3 regions of the Geobacillus sp. FSL K6-0789 genome follow, and region 1 is predicted to be linked to each of the others. Evidence: predicted binding sites of a transcription regulator. Region 1 holds the regulator's gene; each other region holds the start of a gene.

The links. Region 1 encodes Rex, which represses fermentation and respiration genes when NADH is low (regulators of the CRP and FNR family bind a similar motif). Its sites were predicted from a motif close to TTGTGAAATATTTCACAA; they were not measured.
Region 2: a site for Rex is predicted at 2,222-2,239, ahead of NSQ51_RS02965 (cytochrome ubiquinol oxidase subunit I). Genes of this name have one in related genera too.
Region 3: a site for Rex is predicted at 2,107-2,124, ahead of nsrR (nitric oxide-sensing transcriptional repressor NsrR). Genes of this name have one in related genera too.

What each region holds. Positions count from the first base shown of each region.
Region 1 covers NZ_CP151966.1:253,684-259,782, reverse strand. Annotated here, with positions in the region: gene NSQ51_RS01445 (type II CAAX endopeptidase family protein) at 1-76, shown strand, start outside; gene NSQ51_RS01440 (YdiK family protein) at 73-252, shown strand; gene tatC (twin-arginine translocase subunit TatC) at 317-1,066, opposite strand; gene tatA (twin-arginine translocase TatA/TatE family subunit) at 1,087-1,239, opposite strand; gene NSQ51_RS01425 (redox-sensing transcriptional repressor Rex) at 1,257-1,898, opposite strand; gene moaC (cyclic pyranopterin monophosphate synthase MoaC) at 1,914-2,402, opposite strand; gene NSQ51_RS01415 (ABC-F family ATP-binding cassette domain-containing protein) at 2,498-4,429, shown strand; gene tsaD (tRNA (adenosine(37)-N6)-threonylcarbamoyltransferase complex transferase subunit TsaD) at 5,170-6,099, opposite strand, start outside.
Region 2 covers NZ_CP151966.1:560,408-566,506, reverse strand. Annotated here, with positions in the region: gene NSQ51_RS02970 (cytochrome d ubiquinol oxidase subunit II) at 1-656, opposite strand, end outside; gene NSQ51_RS02965 (cytochrome ubiquinol oxidase subunit I) at 653-1,999, opposite strand; gene NSQ51_RS02960 (SpoVR family protein) at 2,285-3,706, opposite strand; gene NSQ51_RS02955 (DedA family protein) at 3,867-4,472, shown strand; gene NSQ51_RS02950 (MFS transporter) at 4,502-4,750, opposite strand; gene NSQ51_RS02945 (YhdB family protein) at 4,931-5,188, shown strand; gene NSQ51_RS02940 (phospho-sugar mutase) at 5,236-6,099, opposite strand, start outside.
Region 3 covers NZ_CP151966.1:1,738,203-1,744,301, reverse strand. Annotated here, with positions in the region: gene purU (formyltetrahydrofolate deformylase) at 1-569, opposite strand, end outside; gene hmpA (NO-inducible flavohemoprotein) at 782-2,017, opposite strand; gene nsrR (nitric oxide-sensing transcriptional repressor NsrR) at 2,190-2,636, shown strand; gene NSQ51_RS09090 (hypothetical protein) at 2,798-3,007, shown strand; gene speE (polyamine aminopropyltransferase) at 3,037-3,930, shown strand; gene NSQ51_RS09080 (acyl-CoA dehydrogenase family protein) at 4,033-5,226, opposite strand; gene NSQ51_RS09075 (aminotransferase class V-fold PLP-dependent enzyme) at 5,298-6,099, opposite strand, start outside.

The DNA.
Region 1 (6,099 bases):
TTTGTTGGCTGATGAATTGGAAAACATGATGCGCCAAGCGGAACTGCCGCTGGCCATTTGGAGGATTTGGCTATGACGCGCCATCCGCGGCTGTTTTCTGTTCCGTATTTCATCTTGGGCTTCCTGTTTACGTATTTGGCGATCGAAAGCGTTCATGAAACGATTTGGAACGTCTCAACCATCGCGTTGGCGGCGCTGGCCGCTTTTGATTTCGGCACCGCCTTTCGCTTGTTCTTCACACCGAGACAATAAAACCCTCCCCATTGGGGGAGGGTTTTTGCCTGGCGCCGTATGAACCGTCCTCTTGATGCTGCCCTCAATATGGATCGCCGCTTCCTTCCTCCGCCGCTAATTGCGCCTTTCGATAGCCGATTTTGGCAACCCAGATGCTCCCCTCATACAAAAGCGTCAGTGGAATCATGACGATCACTTGCGACAACACATCCGGCGGCGTAATGGCGGCCGCTAAAATAAGCAGCGCCAAATACGCATACTTGCGGATGCGAACAAGAAGCTGCGGCGTAATAAGCCCTAAGCGGGTGAAAAACAGGACAACAATCGGCAGCTGAAACACGATGCCAAACGGCAGCACGAGCTGCAGCAAAAACTGAAAATATTCATTAATGCCGATCATCTGTTGAATGCCGAGCCGTTCCGCCAGCTGATTCATAAACCGGACGACAAATGGAAACAAGACGAAATACGCAAAACCAACCCCGGCTAAAAATAGAATGATCGATGCTGGAATGTAGCTGAGCGTTGCTTTCCGCTCTTTTTCATACAGCCCCGGACTGACAAACGCCCAAATTTGATACAACAGCACCGGAGCAGTCAGTACAGCGGCGATGACAAAGGCAAACTGAAAATACACTTTAATCGGATCGGTGAGGCGGAACGCGTTCATCGTCAGCTGTTTCGCTTCCGCAGTGTGCTGCAAATACACAATGACGTCATCGACAAAAAAGAAGCTGGCTACAAGCGCCGCAACGAAAAAGAGAAGCACGATGATCAGCCGTTTCCGCAGCTCTCCGAGGTGTTCATACACGGACATTTCTTTGTCATTCATCGTTTCCCCATCCTGCCTTGTCATCGGTCGGTTTTCGTTTCTTCGTCATCAGCGAGCCCTTTTGTGGCGTCTTTAAACTCGCGAAGCGACTGGCCGAACGACCGCCCCAACTCCGGCAGCTTTTTCGTGCCAAACAGCAACAAAATGACAAGAACGAGCAACAAATATTTCATGTGTTGTTCTCTCCTTTTTACGATGGCGATGGATAGTTTTTCAAAAAATAGACGAGCGACTGCAGCTCAATGGCTAAATCGATATGATGGACACGAATATGGTTCGGCACGTTCAACCGCGCCGGAGTAAAGTTTAAAATGCCTTTAATTCCTTGCGCGACAAGGCGGTCGGTCAGCGCTTGAGCCGCGGCGGCCGGCACGGTTAAAATCGCGATCGGAATGTCGCCGCGAAGCCGCTCCTCCAGCTCATCGAGATGATAGACCGGCACCCCGCCGACTGTCGTTCCGACCTTCCGTTCATCGACATCAAACGCCATGACAATTTTCGTGTTGTTATTTTTCGAAAAGTTGTAGTTTAAAAAGGCGGTGCCTAAATTGCCGACGCCAAACAAGGCGACTTCGGTCACCTCATCCTCTTCAAGCGTCTGGCGGAAAAACGACAACAAATAATTGACATTATACCCGTATCCCTTTTTGCCAAGCGCGCCAAAATACGAAAAGTCGCGGCGAATTGTCGCCGGATCGACTTTCACCGCCTCGCTCAGCTCGGCGGAGGACACGCGCTGCTTCCCTGAGGCATGTAAATTTTTCAAAAACCGATAGTATAACGGCAGACGCTTGGCAGTCGCCTGCGGGATTTTCGGTTGTTCGTTGCTCATCGTTTCATCCCCCAGCTAATCGGTTTTCCGTCGATAATGGCCGGACTTCCCGCCCGTTTTTTCGACCAAATACGTTGGACCGATCGTCATTCCTTTATCGAGCGATTTGCACATGTCGTACACAGTCAATGCGCATACCGAAGCCGCCGTCAGCGCTTCCATCTCCACTCCTGTGCTCCCTTTCGTTTTGACCGTCACGGTAATCACAAGTTTATACGCTTCCGCCTCTTTTTCCCAAGCAAAGGCAATATCGACGCCTTTTAACATAAGCGGATGGCACATCGGAATAAGATCGGCCGTTTTTTTCGCCGCCATGACCCCGGCCACCTGGGCTACCGCCAGCACATCACCTTTCTCAATGGCATTGTTCGTCATCTTTTCGTAAATCTCTTCATTGACGGTGACGCTCGTTCTCGCCACCGCTATCCTGATCGTATCTTCCTTGTTCGTAATGTCGACCATTTTCGCCCGGCCTTGTTCATTGAAATGCGTAAACGATGACAAGACAATCTCCTCCATTTATCACTATACACCATTTTTCGTTATCTGTCTTTGACCGTTTTCGCGACTTACGTTAAACTATTCGCGAGGTGACGGACATGATCATTTTGCAAGTGAATGGAATCACGAAATATTTTGGCGCTGACCTTATTTTATCGAATATAAAACTAGAAATACAGTCCCGCGCCCGCATTGCTCTTGTCGGCCGCAACGGCGCAGGCAAATCGACGCTGCTGAAGATCATCGCCGGCGAACTTTCTTCCGACAGCGGTGAAATCATCAAGCCAAGCCATATCAAAATCGGCTATTTGGCGCAAAACAGCGGGCTCGACTCGTCACGCTCCATTTGGGACGAGATGCTGGACGTATTCGCGCCGCTCCGGGCGATCGAAGCGCAGCTAGCAGAGCTCGGCGCCCAGCTTGGCGACCCGGATCTGCTCGCCGATCCGTCCCGCTACGAAAAAACGCTTCAAGCGTATGACAACTTGCAAGAGCAATACAAAGAACAAGGGGGCTATCAGTATGAAGCCGACATCCGCTCTGTTTTGCACGGGCTGCAATTTTCGTCATACGATTACCAAACAACGCCCGTTTCCTCGCTAAGCGGCGGACAGCGGACGCGGCTCGCCCTTGGAAAACTGCTGTTGGCCAAGCCGGACTTGCTTATTTTAGACGAGCCGACGAACCATTTGGACCTCGATACGCTCACATGGCTCGAGCAATATTTACAGGCATACCCCGGCGCCGTTCTGCTCGTTTCCCATGACCGCTACTTTTTGGACAAAGTCGTCACCGAAGTGTACGAGCTGTCCAACGCGACGCTTAAGCGGTATAGCGGCAATTACAGCCGCTATTTGGAGCTTCGGGCCGAGCAATACGAACAAGAGCTAAAACGATACGAAAAGCAACAGGAGGAAATCGCCCGCCTCGAAGACTTCATCCGGCGCAACATCGCCCGCGCCTCGACAACGAAACGGGCGCAAAGCCGGCGAAAGCAGCTCGAAAAAATGGAGCGGCTTGAACGCCCGGCCGGAGATGAAAAATCAGCTTCTTTTTCTTTTGCGATTGAGCGGCCGAGCGGCCATGAGGTGCTCACCGCAGAGCAATTGACCGCCGGCTATCGCGAAGGCGCACCGGTCATCCGCCAAATCAGCTTTCGCATAACACGGGGGGAGAGTGTCGCCTTGGTCGGACCAAACGGCATCGGCAAGTCGACATTGTTGAAGACGATCGCCGGAAAGCTCCCAGTCCAATCCGGAAAGCTCCGGTACGGTGCAAATGTGAAAATCGGCTATTACGACCAAAACCAGGCGGAACTGTCGACAAACAAACGAGTGCTCGACGAGTTGTGGGACGCCTACCCGGACAAAACCGAAAAAGAAATTCGCACCGTGCTCGGCAACTTTTTGTTTTCCGGCGACGACGTCTTAAAACCGGTTTCCGCCTTAAGCGGCGGAGAGAAAGCACGCCTGGCGCTCGCCAAACTCATGCTGCAAAAAGCCAACGTTCTCTTGTTGGATGAACCGACCAACCATCTCGACCTTGACAGCAAAGAGATGCTCGAGCAGGCGCTTGTCGACTATCCGGGAACGATCTTGTTCGTCTCCCACGACCGCTATTTCATTAATCGCATCGCGACAAAGCTGTTTGAACTCTCGGGCGATGGGCTTGTCGAATATTTAGGAGACTATGACTATTACGTGGCGAAAAAAGAAGAAATGCGCGAATTGGCGCGCCTGGACTCCCACCCGCCCGCATCACCGGACAGCGGCGAAACAGCCAAATCCACATACGAGCAAGAAAAAGAGGAAAAAAGACGACAGCGCCAACGGCAGCGCCGTCTGGAAGAGATCGAAGCCGAGATCGCCGCACTGGAAGCACAAATCGCTGAAACCGAGCAGCAGCTGTGCGACCCGTCTGTATACGGCGATTATGAAACCGTGCAGCAGCTCACGCAAGAAAACGAAAAGCGGAAACAGCAGCTTGAAACGTTATTGGCCGAGTGGGAACAGCTCTACGCCTCGTTTTGAGCCAATCCGCTGCCAGGGAACGCCAACACGGGCATCTAGCGGCTTCATGTGCACTGCTCGTGCGCATCACCGCGCCAGGCCGATCACAGGCCAACTCGTTTAGCAGCCTTTTGCCTTGTTCATGAAAGCTGCTTCTTAGGTGAAGGACGATGACTGACAAGAGGGTGTCCCCAAAGGATTGGAACACCCTCTTTCGTTGCATATATATGCTTGCTGTTTCTGCCGCACTAGACGTGCGCCTATCTTGAAGGCAGGCGACCTTTTAGGTCAGCCCCGTTTTTGTGTTAATCACATTATCCACAAAGAAATCCACACTTTTCTGTGCAAAACAGAAGTTATTACCACATTATCCACAATCAATCCCTTTCCTCTATGAAAAAATGATTGTGTATTGCACTCCTCGCCGTTATCATGTTTTTTTTACTTTTCCACATTGTCCACAACCTATGGATAAAAATATGCACAACAAGTCCCCACCCGACGGCCGTTCCGCTTGCCAAACAAAAAAGAGCAGACCGCCTGCCCTAAGCGATCCGCTCTTTAAAAGGATTTTTAACTTGAGAAAAGTGCGTTTTGGGCCAGTTTTTCATGAAATCCCCAACCTCCTAGAAGGCCGGTGACAAACTGCTGTCACGAGCAAATCAACGGCATTTCGCCAAAAAAGAAGGCTGATTCCACAGTTTTTCTCTAATTGAGAAACAAGTGGAGCTAGCAGTATTTTGTACTAAATCACCGACCTTCTAGACAAGCGGCAAGCTTGGATTGGCGTTGAGCGCCAAATCAGCCCGCTTTCCTTGTTGATATAACACAGTTCCCGCAACGGCAATCATCGCCGCATTATCAGTGCATAGCGATAACGGTGGGATGACAAGCTCCACATCGGGAAGCTCTTTCATTTTCTCCTGCAGTGCAGCCCGAAGCCCGCGGTTGGCCGCCACTCCGCCGGCGAGCAGCACTTGTCGTACGCCGTATTCTTTGGCGGCCTGCACCGTTTTCGTCACCAGCACATCGACGACGCTGGCCTGAAAGCTCGCGGCCATCTGTCTCGGATCGATCTCCTCGCCGCGCTGCTTCGCGTTGTGGAGCGCATTGAGAACCGCTGATTTTAAGCCGCTGAAGCTGAAATCATACGAACCTTCCTCAAGCCACGCTCGCGGCAAATCAATCACGGGCTCGCCCTCATGAGCCAGCCGGTCGATGTGCGGTCCTCCTGGGTACGGAAGGCCTAAAGCCCGCGCCACCTTGTCATACGCCTCACCAGCAGCGTCGTCGCGCGTCTCGCCAATGACTTGAAACGCCCCGTGGCCTTCCATGTAAACAAGCTCCGTATGCCCGCCGGAAACGACAAGCGCCAACAGCGGAAATTTCATCTCCGCCACGAGCTGGTTGGCGTAAATATGACCAGCAATATGATGCACCCCGACAAGCGGCAACCCGTGGGCAAACGCGAGCGCCTTTGCGGCGTTCACCCCGACAAGGAGCGCCCCAACCAACCCCGGTCCGGCCGTCACCGCAATGGCATCAAGATCGGAAAACGATACGCCAGCCTGCCGCATCGCTTCCTCCATGACGAGTGTAATTTGTTCGACATGATGGCGCGAGGCAATTTCCGGCACAACACCGCCAAACCGCCGATGGCTTTCCATTTGCGACGCCACAACATTCGATAA
Region 2 (6,099 bases), 310 kb from region 1:
TGGTAAATAATGAGCAGCGCTGACAACATCGTCGGCCCGCTCCAAAGAAGAGCGTAGCGGCGCAACAGCGCCCGCGCCCGTTCATCCTTGGCCTCGTCCGCATAGTACGTTAAGAAAACGGCAGAAATGTAAAGAACGCTCGTCACACTGAGCAGCACAATGCTCCATGACAACGGGCTTGCAAACAGCTTCCCATAATCCAGCGTAACGCCTGAGGCGCCTACCTCCACAAACCCGCCTTCAGAAATCGTCAACACGATGGACAGGGAGGCCGGAATAAACAACCCCGTCAATCCATAAGCGATTAAATACCAGTTCCGTTCCGTCCCCCCATACGTATGAAACGCATAGTACGAGCCGCGAATAGCTAACAAAATGATGGAGATGCTCGCCGGGACAAGCAAAATAGAACCGTAATAATACGCCGTTTTCGGAAAAAAGCCGACAATGCCGACAAAGAAAAAGACAAGAAAGACGTTCGTCACTTCCCATACAGGGGAAAGATAGCGCTGAATGATGCGGTGCAAAATATGCTGTTTGTTTGCCCAATGGCTATAGGCGCTGAAAAACCCAGCCCCGAAATCAATCGAGCCAACGATAATGTACCCGAACAAAAACAGCCATAACACCGAAATGCCAATGACTTCGAGCGTCATGGCGCCACCTCCCCATTATTGGCCCGCTCTGCCAGCTCCCGTTCAACCGGGTTGCGGCGGAACATACGGATGAGCACTATTGCGCTCGCAATTACTAACACCATATACAAAAGGCAAAACAACACAAGCATCGTATCCACATGCGCCGACGATGTCGCTCCTTCCGCCGTTTTCATATAGCCACGCAAAATCCACGGCTGCCGCCCGACTTCCGCTAAGTACCATCCCGCCTCAATCGCAACCATCGCCAGCGGCCCTCCCGCCACCAGCAGTCCAAAAAACCACTTTTTCGCCGTCCACTTCCAGCGGAAAATCGATCCGAGCCAATACGCGGCTGCGACAACCATTAAAAACACCCCGATCGTGACCATCACATCGAATAAGTAATGAATGTACAGTGGTGGGCGTTCATCTTCCGGAAATTCGTTCAGCCCGGTCACAACCGCCCCCGGGTGGTTGTGCGCCAAAATGCTTAACGCATATGGGATTTTAATGGCATACTTCACCTCGCCATCCTCTGTCAGCATGCCAAACAACACGAGCGGCGCGTGGGAGCTCGTTTCAAAATGCCATTCAGCGGCCGCCAGCTTTTCTGGCTGGTATTTGGCTAAAAATTTGCCCGATAAGTCGCCAATCAATACACTGGCTACCGAAAAAATAAAAGCTGTTTTCATCATTAAATGAAGTGCCTTGCGATGATAAATGTGACGATTGCCTTTCCATAAATGCCAAGCGGCGATCGAAGCAAGCACGAATGCTGACGTCATATACGAAGTCGCCAGCACATGGGCGACTTTCGTCGGCATCGCTGGGTTGAACATAGCCGCGATTGGATCGATGTTGACAAGCTCGCCGTTTTTAAATTCAAACCCTTGCGGCGTATTCATAAACGCGTTCACCATCGTAATAAACATGGCTGATGCTGAAGACCCGATTGCCACCGGGATAAGCAAAAGCAAATGTTTTTTCTGATTTTCGAACCGATCCCATGTATACAAATAAATGCCGAGGAAAATGGCTTCAAAAAAGAAGGCGAACGTCTCCATGAACAGCGGCAAGCTGATCACTTGGCCAGCCAGCTGCATAAAGTTCGGCCATAAAAGCGACAGCTGCAAGCCGATCGCTGTTCCTGTCACCACGCCGACCGCTACGGTGATGACAAAACCGCGCGTCCAGCGGCGAGCGAGTAAGATGTAATGCATATCATTTTTGCGAATCCCAACCCACTGGGCAATGGCGATCATCAGTGGAACCCCGACGCCGATCGTGGCATAAATGATGTGGACCGTCAGCGTCAATCCCGTCAAAATACGGCTAAGCAGCACCGGATCGTAACCGTTCACGATTCATCCCCCCTTATGAAAACAAGCGACCAATCAAGGAAAGCAAGACAATAGTCGCAACAGCAAAGCTAACGAACACAAGCGTTTTTTCATGCCGCTTCCACATATCTACCCCCCCGAGCGAACAAACAGTGGTGAAGAATTTGTGACAATCATCACAAATTATCCACTCCATATTATTTCATAAAATCGGGGACGCTATCCGGCATGATTTCGAATAATTTGTGTCATTTTTCACATATTCATCGTGACAAACAAAAAAAGCAGGAGATCCCTGCCCTCATGTTATAAATATTTCCGATGCACCGTTTTCCCGTCATACGTAAACAACATCGGCTTTTCCTCGACGACCGTCTCCATATGGACCGGACGGCCCCACAACTGATAAATGTATGGGAGCACTTTTTCTAAATACTTCAGATCGAGTTCGATTCCTTCATACCAATGCTTCAAATACAACTCTCCGTTGCGCATATAATCGCCGTCATTGACCGTGATATACGGGAATCCACCGTTCACCCGCATGCTGACGAGTTGGTCGCGGATATGATCCCAGTTTTTGTCGACGATTTTATATTCTTTCCCCTGTTTTTGGAACAAATACATATCTTCGCGCATAACGAGCTCTTTCGTTAAATAGTTGCGCAAAAACGAAATGTCGGATTCGAGTTCGCGCACTTCAAAAATTTTCGCCCTCCCCGACCCCGGCTTGACGCCGTATTTTTTCATCTCCTCAGTCGGGTTGTTCCACCGCTCTTCAATGTCTTCAAAAATTTTCAGTCCTAAATAATACGGATTGATGCCAGTGCGCGACGGTTGCACGACGTTGGCGTTCAGTTTCGCAAATTCAATCGCCTCATCGCTCGTCAAATCCATCTCGCGCAAAATGCGCTGATGCCAATACGTCGCCCATCCTTCGTTCATGATTTTCGTCTCCAGCTGCGGCCAAAAATAAAGCATTTCCTCGCGCATCATCGTTAAAATGTCGCGTTGCCAATCCTCCAGTTCGCGGCTGTATTCTTCAATGAACAATAGCACATCTTTTTCCGGTTGCGGCGGAAACTTGCGCCGTTTTTTTCGCGGCGGCGTTTTCAGTTTGTCTCGCTCGTCAAGCGACCATAAATCGTCGTACGGCGTCGATGTTTTCGGAGGCTCCTCCTCTTCGTACACTTCCGTATCTTCCCACGTCCATGACAGCTTCGGCCGCAGGAGCGAGGGATCGATATGCTCCTGAATGGCCAAGACGGCATCCAAAAATTTTTCCACTTCCAATTTTCCGTATTGATGTTCATAATGCTTGATCCGCTCCGCTGTCGCCGCCATGCTTTCCACCATATCGCGCTTCGTGTTGCTGAAGCGGACGTTGTTTTTGAAAAAGTCGCTGTGGGCCAACACATGGGCGACGATCAGCTTATTTTGGATGAGCGTATTCGTATCGAGCAAAAACGCGTAGCAAGGGTCCGAATTGATGATGAGCTCGTAAATTTTGCTTAACCCTAAATCATAATGAAGCTTCATTTTGTAAAACTGTTTCCCAAAGCTCCAGTGGGAAAATCGCGTCGGCATCCCATAGGCACCAAACGTATAAAGAATGTCCGCCGGGCAAATTTCATAACGCATTGGATAAAAATCAAGGCCAAATCCTTCCGCAATTTCCGTAATTTCCGCAATCGCCCGTTCCAACTCTTTCAGCTCGTCCTGCCGCATCCATCTCCCCCCCTTTTTCCTCTTATCACAATGTATGAGGGAAACGGTGTTTTGATACGTTCCATCGTTTGGCATGAACGCGCAGCGCCCCATTTTCATTTGTGGACCGTTGGTTTATAATGGTCATATACAAGAAATCGCGGCAAAGCGTGGTGGTCATTTGCAGCACTATTTGCATTATCTTATCGAACACTTCGGCTACATCGGCATTATGGTTGCGCTGATGCTCGGCATTGTTGGGCTGCCGATCCCCGACGAGCTGCTGTTGACATATGCCGGTTACCGCGTTTCAACGGGGGCGTTTTCGTATCCGCTCGCTTTTCTTTCCTGCTGGCTTGGAGCCATCATTGGCATCTCGCTCAGCTATATGCTAGGGATTACGCTCGGGCTGCCGTTTTTGCATAAATTCGGTCCCAAGCTCCATCTTACAGAAAAACGGCTCGAGCAAACAAAAGCGCTTTTTTCGAAGCTCGGCCCAGCGGTATTGTTCATTTGCTATTTCATCCCCGGCGTTCGGCATCTCGCCGCCTTTTGGGCCGGCATGAACGCCTACCGTTGGAGAAAGTTTGCTTTGTTCGCCTACAGCGGGGCGATGGTGTGGGTCGCTGTCTTTTTGACGATCGGCGCCTATTTTGAAAGCCGCTGGATGGCCGTCAAGCAGTACATCCATGCCTACCGTCCATTCTTATTTCCAGTCTTTTTGGTCGCTCTTGGTTTCGCCATCTTCTATTGGTACATCCATCAAAAGCGAAAAACACCGGGGTAATCTCCGGTGTTTTTCATTCTCTATGCGCGCTATACGTTCTCGCGCGGGCCGCGATGGTACGTTTCCGTCAGCAGACCCATAAACAGGCCGAATACGAACATAAACATCGAGGCCCCGATAATGCCGAGACTGATGATCGTCAAGAAATAGTCTTTGTTGTAAGCGCTTGCGATAAAAATAAGCAATAACAGTACAACTCCGACAATCAATCCCACTGACGCCATCCATTTGCACATGTTGATAATTTCTTGCCATTCGTGCCGTTTGTTCATTCTCATCATCCCATTATTTTGAGGATACTATCCTTGTCACAAAATTGCAACATTTATTTTTCCTTTTTCGTTTTCATTTCGGTTACAATTTATATTTTGCCTTCTGTCGCAACATTTACAGGGCAACAAAACGCCCCGCCGTCATACACTAACAATGACTCCTTCTTGATAAAGGAGGCATGCCGCTTGAACACCGTCGACTATGATAAGGCGCTCTATTACACGCATCGCTCCGAATGGGACAATTTGCTTATTTTAATGGTGCGTACGCCTGATGATATTTTGTCAAAAAAAATCGAAAAGTTTCTCCACGCTTATAATTTTGAACATGATTACTCCGTCATCCAGGAGCGGTTGCACGCCTTGCTTCGCTATATTGACCATGCGCTTGAAGTGAGCGAACAAAAAATGGGAGTCGAGCAGTACGCGCAGTTTTACTCGTAAGACGAACGGGGAATTGGCTGATGCCAATTCCCCGCAGATTGTGCTGATCATTGCGCATAAGAAGGAGAAACGGTGCTGAGCACATCCTTTACGCGCTGCATGACGGCTTCTGTTAAGCGGACTAGTTTTTCTTCGCTGTCCTCCAGCGACGTCCCTTTGACGCCGAAGTACGCCTTCATTTTCGGCTCCGTCCCTGATGGACGCAGACAAAACCACGAGCCATCCTCCAAGATATACTTGAGCACATTGGATGTCGGCAAATCAATGGCCGTTTTTTCGCCGGTCAACGTGTTCGTCCGCTCTTTCGTTTTGTAATCCTCAATCACCGTCACCTTTTTCCCCGCGGCCTCCACCGGCGGCTGTTGGCGGAACGACGCTAAAATCGCGGCAATTGCCTCTGCTCCTTCTTTGCCTTTCAGCGTGAGCGATCGCTGCTCCTCGCGATAATAGCCGTACTGGTCAAACAATTGCAAGAGCGCCTCATACAACGATAGCCCTTGCTTTTTATAAAACGCGCACACTTCCGCCGCGAGGACAGCCGCCTGCACGGCATCTTTGTCGCGGACAAAACCGCCGATCAGATACCCATAGCTTTCCTCATATCCGAACTGGAACGCATATTGCCCTGTTTGTTCGTATTCCTTCATTTTTTCGCCGATGAATTTGAAACCGGTCAACGTATCGACCGTCTCAAGACCAAACGATTGGGCGATCGCCCGACCAAATTCAGACGTCACGATCGTTTTTAAGACAACACCATTTTCCGGCAGAGTGCCTTGAGCTTTTCGTTGCGACAGCAAATAGTGGAGCAACAAGCCGCCGGTTTGATTGCCGGTCAGCACGACATAGTTTCCCTTGTCATTTTTAACCGCCACGCCCAGTCGGTCGGCATCCGGGTCGGTGGCGATCAA
Region 3 (6,099 bases), 1.5 Mb from region 1:
TGCATGTAGCGGGCAAGCACGATCGTGTCGATCTGATAGTCGCGAAGCAGACGGATTTGTTCGGCTTCGGCGTCCGCTTTCGTTTCTTTCGTCACCGGAATATGCACATAAGGGATGCCAAATGACTCGACCGTCTCGCGCAAGTCGGGGTGGTTGCTGATGACAAGGGCGATGTCGGCGATCAGCTCTCCCGCCTGCCATTGCCAAAGAAGTTCAAGCAGACAATGCTCAGCTTTGGAGACAAAAATCGCGATTCGCCGAATGTCGTTGTGCAGCCGAAGCTGCCAACGCATCTGAAATTCAGCGGCGATCGGGGCAAAGGCCGCTTCGATCTGGTCTTTTCGTTCCGTGATGTTCGGGCAGTCAAACTCCAAACGGAGGAAGAACGTACCCCCTTTCGGATCGGTCGAGTATTGGCTCGATTCGACGATATTGGCGCCTTGCTCATACAAGAAGGACGTGACCGCGGCGACAATACCTGGACGATCCGGACAGGAAATGAGCAGGCGGGCGCGATCTTCATAGCCTTGCAAAAATGATTGCAAGCGATGTTGGCGAAATGTCGTCATGTTGTTCTCTCCCTTTTCTTTCCGTCGTTTGGTTTTCATCATACAAAAAAATCATCCGCTTGCCAACTGCACAGTCCATCTTTTTTGCAAGAAAAGCCGCCTTTGCCCCTGCGGCGGAAGGGGCGATATTCAAAAGAACATCTCCCCTCGAGTAAAATGGCAGATCAAAGGGTGTCTCGTTATGTAGGAGACACCCTTTGGTCTGCCCGTGATCAGTCTTTCGTCAAATCGCCGGCCGGGCCGAAAAATTCGTAATGGATGCGTTCTTCCGGCACGCCCCACTCTGCTAAGGCGCGGTAGACCGTTTTCATAAATGGAACTGGGCCGCAGAAATAAAAGTCAGCGTCGCGAGTCGGAATTACCGTTTTCATCCAAGCAAGGTCGATCCGTCCTTCTTTGCCGAAATGCGGATGACGGCGGTCGTCTTCAGACGGCGATTCGTAACAGAGATGGTAGGCAAACGACGGGCGTTTGGCCAATGCCCGCAACTCTTCGTCAAAGGCTTGCACGCGGCCGTTTAGGGCAGCTTGAAGAAACGTCACCGGACGATTCGGCTGACGGATGGCCAATGTATTCGCCATGCTTAAAAGCGGAGTGACCCCAACGCCGCCGCTGATCAGCACAACCGGCGTTTCGTGTGTCAAGTCGAGCGTAAAGTCGCCGGCTGGAGCGCTTAACTCGACGACATCGCCTTCGTGAATGTGGTCATGCAAATAGTTCGACACGATGCCGGCTGGTTTTTCCGCTGTTGCTGCTTCCCGTTTGACACTGATGCGGTAATACCCTTTGCCAGGGGCGTCCGATAAGCTGTATTGGCGAATGTGCGTATACGTTTCACCAGGGATGTCCAGTTTTACGCTCACGTATTGACCTGGTAAATAGTCGCTGATGGCGTCGCCGTCTTCCGGCTCGAAATAAAACGACGTGATGACGTCGCTTTCCTTCACCTTTTTTGTGACGACAAAGCGGCGGAAACCGCGCCAGCCGCCGTGCTTGGCCGCAGCTTCATCGTAGAGCTCCTTCTCGACTTGAATGAAAACAGCGGCAATGGCTTCATACGCTGCCGCCCAAGCCGTTATCACGTCATCAGTGGCAGCGTCGCCGAGCACGTCTTTGATCGCTAGCAGCAAGTGCCTTCCGACAATCGGGTATTGTTCCGGTTTAATGCCTAAACTCCGGTGTTTATGGCCGATTTGCCGCACGACCGGCAAAATGGCGTCCAATTGATCGATATAGCGCGCTGCCGCGTACACGGCTGCCGCCAAGGCGCGTTGCTGCCGCCCTTGTTTTTGGTTGGCATGGTTGAAAATATTCAACAATTCTGGATGGTTCGAAAACATCAATTGGTAAAACCGTTTGGTAATCTGTTCGCCGTGCTGCTCCAACATCGGTACGGTCGATTTGACGATTTCAATCGTTTTTGGGTGCAAAGCCGTTGTCTTAGCCATGTTTCATCTCCTCTCATAAAACATGTATTTTAAATACATGTTTTATTCAATCATACGCATAGTGAAAAAGCAACATTTCAAATACATCTTTAATAAATTGTTCACAATTCCCTCGCACAGACAGGTGTGATACAATGGAAGCAACCATCTTGTCTAAAGGTTGTGGATGACCATGCAGCTGACGAACTATACAGAATATGCGTTGCGTGTGCTGCTGTTTTTAGGAACGCTCGATGAAGGCGAAAAAACAAATATCAAAGAAATTTCCACTGCGTTTTCCCTCTCTGAGCATCATTTAAGCAAAATCGTCCATGAGCTCGGCAAGCTTGGCTACATCGAAACGATCCGCGGACGCAACGGCGGGATTCGCCTGGCGAAACGGCCGGAGGAGATTGTCATCGGTGCGGTCGTTCGCGAGACGGAAGACAATTTGTCGCTTGTGGAGTGCTTCGCCGCTCACGGTAATGAATGCGTGCTGACGCCTTCATGCCGGCTCCGTTTTGCGCTTCGCGAGGCGTTAGAAGCGTTTTTGCGTGTGCTCGATGCGTATACGCTCGCTGATTTGCTTGAAAACCGTACGTCGCTTCGTGCTTTGCTTGGAAAGCGGCGCGATCGATAGACACTCTCCGGCCGGGTGCCGGGGAGTGTTATTTTTTGCCGAACAGGCACACTATAAGCAAGCATCGCCGCATGAAGGGAGACGGAACGATGGAATCATACGATGTCGTGGTCGTCGCCCGCCGTCTCAGTTTATGATGGAAACGAAAGGAGGAGGAAAAGATGCGAAAACGATGGATGATGCCGCTTGCCGCCATTTGCGCGTTAGCGGTCAGCCTTTGTGCCGGCTGCGGCGGCCAAGACGAGGAGCGGCCGGAAAAACGCAACCAGTCGTCGAACATGGGCGGCGGGATGAACACGTCCGGCACCGGCCGATCACATCCCCTTTGTTTGCCACAAGACGAAGAATATATTAAGATTAGAAAGGTGTGAAAACATCTGCATGACTAAAGGAGGTCACAATGAAACACGAAGGAAGCGCTTTACCCCCTTACTTGCATATGGACAACGGAGAGCTTTGGCTCACCGAAGATGACCGCGACAATTTGAAAATTAGCTACCGGATCAAAGAGGTGATCTTTGCCGAGCCATCCGAGTATCAGCATGTCATGATTTTGGATTCGTATGATTTTGGCCGCATGCTCGTACTGGACGGCGTCGTGCAAACGACCTCGATTGACGGCCATATTTATAATGAGATGATTTCGCACGTGCCGCTTCAGTTTCATCCGGAAGCCAAACGGGCGCTGATCATCGGCGGGGGAGACTGCGGGGCAGCCAGAGAAACGGCTAAGTATGCCCGCCTCGAGGCGATCGAGATGGTGGAAATTGATGAGAAGGTCGTCCGGGCGTGCAAAGAACATTTGCCGGCCGTCTCCGGCAATTTGTCCGACCCGCGCGTCCACTTCATTTATGGCGACGGTGTCGCCTTTGTGCGCGGAAAGGAACGCGAGTACGACGTCATCATGATCGACTCCTCCGACCCGGTCGGCCCGGCTGAGGCGCTGTTTTCACCGGAGTTTTATGCCAACGTGCACCGGGCATTAAAAGAGGACGGGCTCATGGTGTGCCAAAGCCAGTCGCCCATTTTCCATCTCGATATTTTGAAGCGGACATACCGCAACATTCGCGAATTGTTCCCGCATGTGCTCGTGTACACGGCGGTTGTGCCGACGTACCCGGGCGGATTGTGGAGCTTTACAATCGGCTCGAAACGGCCGCTTGAGCTGCCGAAGCAAACAGCGATTCCCGAAGATACAAAATACGTCAATGACGCTGTATTCCGCCAATGCTTCGCGTTGCCTTCCTTTTTGCGCGCTGCGCTGGAGGCAGAGAACGAAAACACGGGAAAATGACCGTTAAAAAACCGCTGTCCCTCGCATTTAGGGACAGCGGTTTCGATTTGTCTGGAAAACACACGTTGAATGTTCTTGAGTCAACCTGCATTGGTTGGCTGCTTAGGCGTCAGCTTTTGCGCGCGTTCGACTGCCGGCAAGCGCCCGCTTGGCGAGCCACGCGATCGTCAAGTCGTCAGCCGGCGGGTTATGGAGTCCGGCGCGCACGTCGCGGTAATAGCGCCCAAGCGGACTATCAGCATACAAACTTTGTCCCACGACGATGCGCATCGCCCAATCGACAACCTCGAGCGCGGTATTCGTCGCAATGAACTTGGCGGTTGCCAGTTCCTCTTTCATTTCATGACGTTTGTCAGGGTATCGATCCCATAAATCGGCGATGCTATACAGAAAATGACGGGCGTGAACGAGGCGCCACTCCATCTCGGCGATTTTCCGCTGCACCTCCGGCGTCGAGGCGATCGGCTGCGACAACGTGTTCGGTTGGTACGTTTGGGCAAAGCGGAGCGCCTCATTGCGGGCGGCGATGGCGATCCCTAAGTAGCATGCCGGAACATGCAAAAGCCATCCTTGTGCCGGTGCTGCACCGACCGGTTTCTCCAGCATCTCCACGAGCGCTTCCGGTTCAACCTCGACGCCATCAAGGATGAGGTCATCGCTGCGCGTCGCCTTCATGCCGAGCGTGTGCCATGTCGGCTCAATGCGAAGCCCCGAGGTTTTCATCGGGACAAGAAATTCGCCGACCTCGCCGCTGCTGTCAATCGTGGCGGAAATTAGCACGTAATCGAGTGCCGGCGCCAATGACGCAAACGCTTTTCGCCCATGAAGCACCCAGCGGCCGTTGCGGAAACAAGCGGTTGTTGTTGGTTTTCCCCCGCGCGCCGGGCTGCCGGTTGCCCGTTCAGAATGGGCGCTGTTTATCAACACATGGCGTTCCGTGATCTCGCTGGCCAGGCGGATGAGCACCGCTTCCGGCCAGCGGCGCAGCAAATACAGGCGCATGACAATGCTTAAATGCCAACCGAGTGACAAGGCGGTGGCGCCGTCGCCTTGGGCCAGCGTCTCTTGCACGAGCACGAGCTCGTACAGCGAGGCCCCGCCGCCTCCGTATTCGGCCGGGACGGTCAACGACAGAAATCCGGCTTCTTTTAACAGAGCGAAGTTGGCAAACGGAAACTCGGCCCGCTCATCATAATGCGCCGCGCGGGCGGCAAACTGTTCGGCGAGGCGCCATGCCCGGCGGTGAAGCTCTTCTTCCCGTTCGGTCCGCACAAGCAGATGGTACAATTCGTTCATCGTTCTCCCCTTCTTTTTTCCAGGATGCCTCTATTGTACCGGTTTTGCATTGATGAGGAAATGAAAATGCATTACAACAGAAAGAAATGGCGGACATATCGGTCATCGTGGCGATGGACAAACTCGTTTTTCGCCGCATCGTATACATACTCCTCTTGCCAGCGGGCGCCATGGCGGGCGATTTGGCGGACGGCATGAAGGATCGTATACACTTCTTCATTCGTCATCGTCGGATGAAGCGACACGCGCACCCAGCCCGGTTTTGCCAACAAGTTGCCGCTTTTGACTTCGTTGAGCAAGGCGGCGGACTGCTCTTGATCGATGCCAAGCAAATAATGGCCGTACGGCCCGGCGCATGAACAACCGCCGCGCGCTTGAATGCCGAAGCGATCATTCAGCAGTTTGACAACAAGGTTGTAATGCAATCCATCTATGACAAATGAGATGATGCCAAGACGGTCGTCCCGATGTCCTTCAAGCACGCGGACGCCGGGAATGTCTTTTAACGCCGGTAATAGGAGCGATACGAGCTCCTGTTCGCGGGCGCGCATTCGTTTTATGTTCATTTGCTCTTTCAGCTGGATGGCGAGCGCTGCTTTGATCGTTTGCCAAAACGGCGGCGTTCCCCCGTCTTCCCGCTCTTCGATTGCCTCTACGTATTCGTAATGCCCCCACGGGTCGGTCCAATACACCGTTCCGCCTCCTGGATGGTCAGGCGCCTTTTGGTCATACAGCCGGCTGTCAAAGAGAAGCACTCCTGCGCTTCCCGGTCCGCCAAGAAATTTGTGCGGCGAAAAATAAATGGCATCTAGCTGTTCCATCGGGTCATCCGGGTGCATATCGATGCGCACATACGGGGCGGAAGCGGCAAAG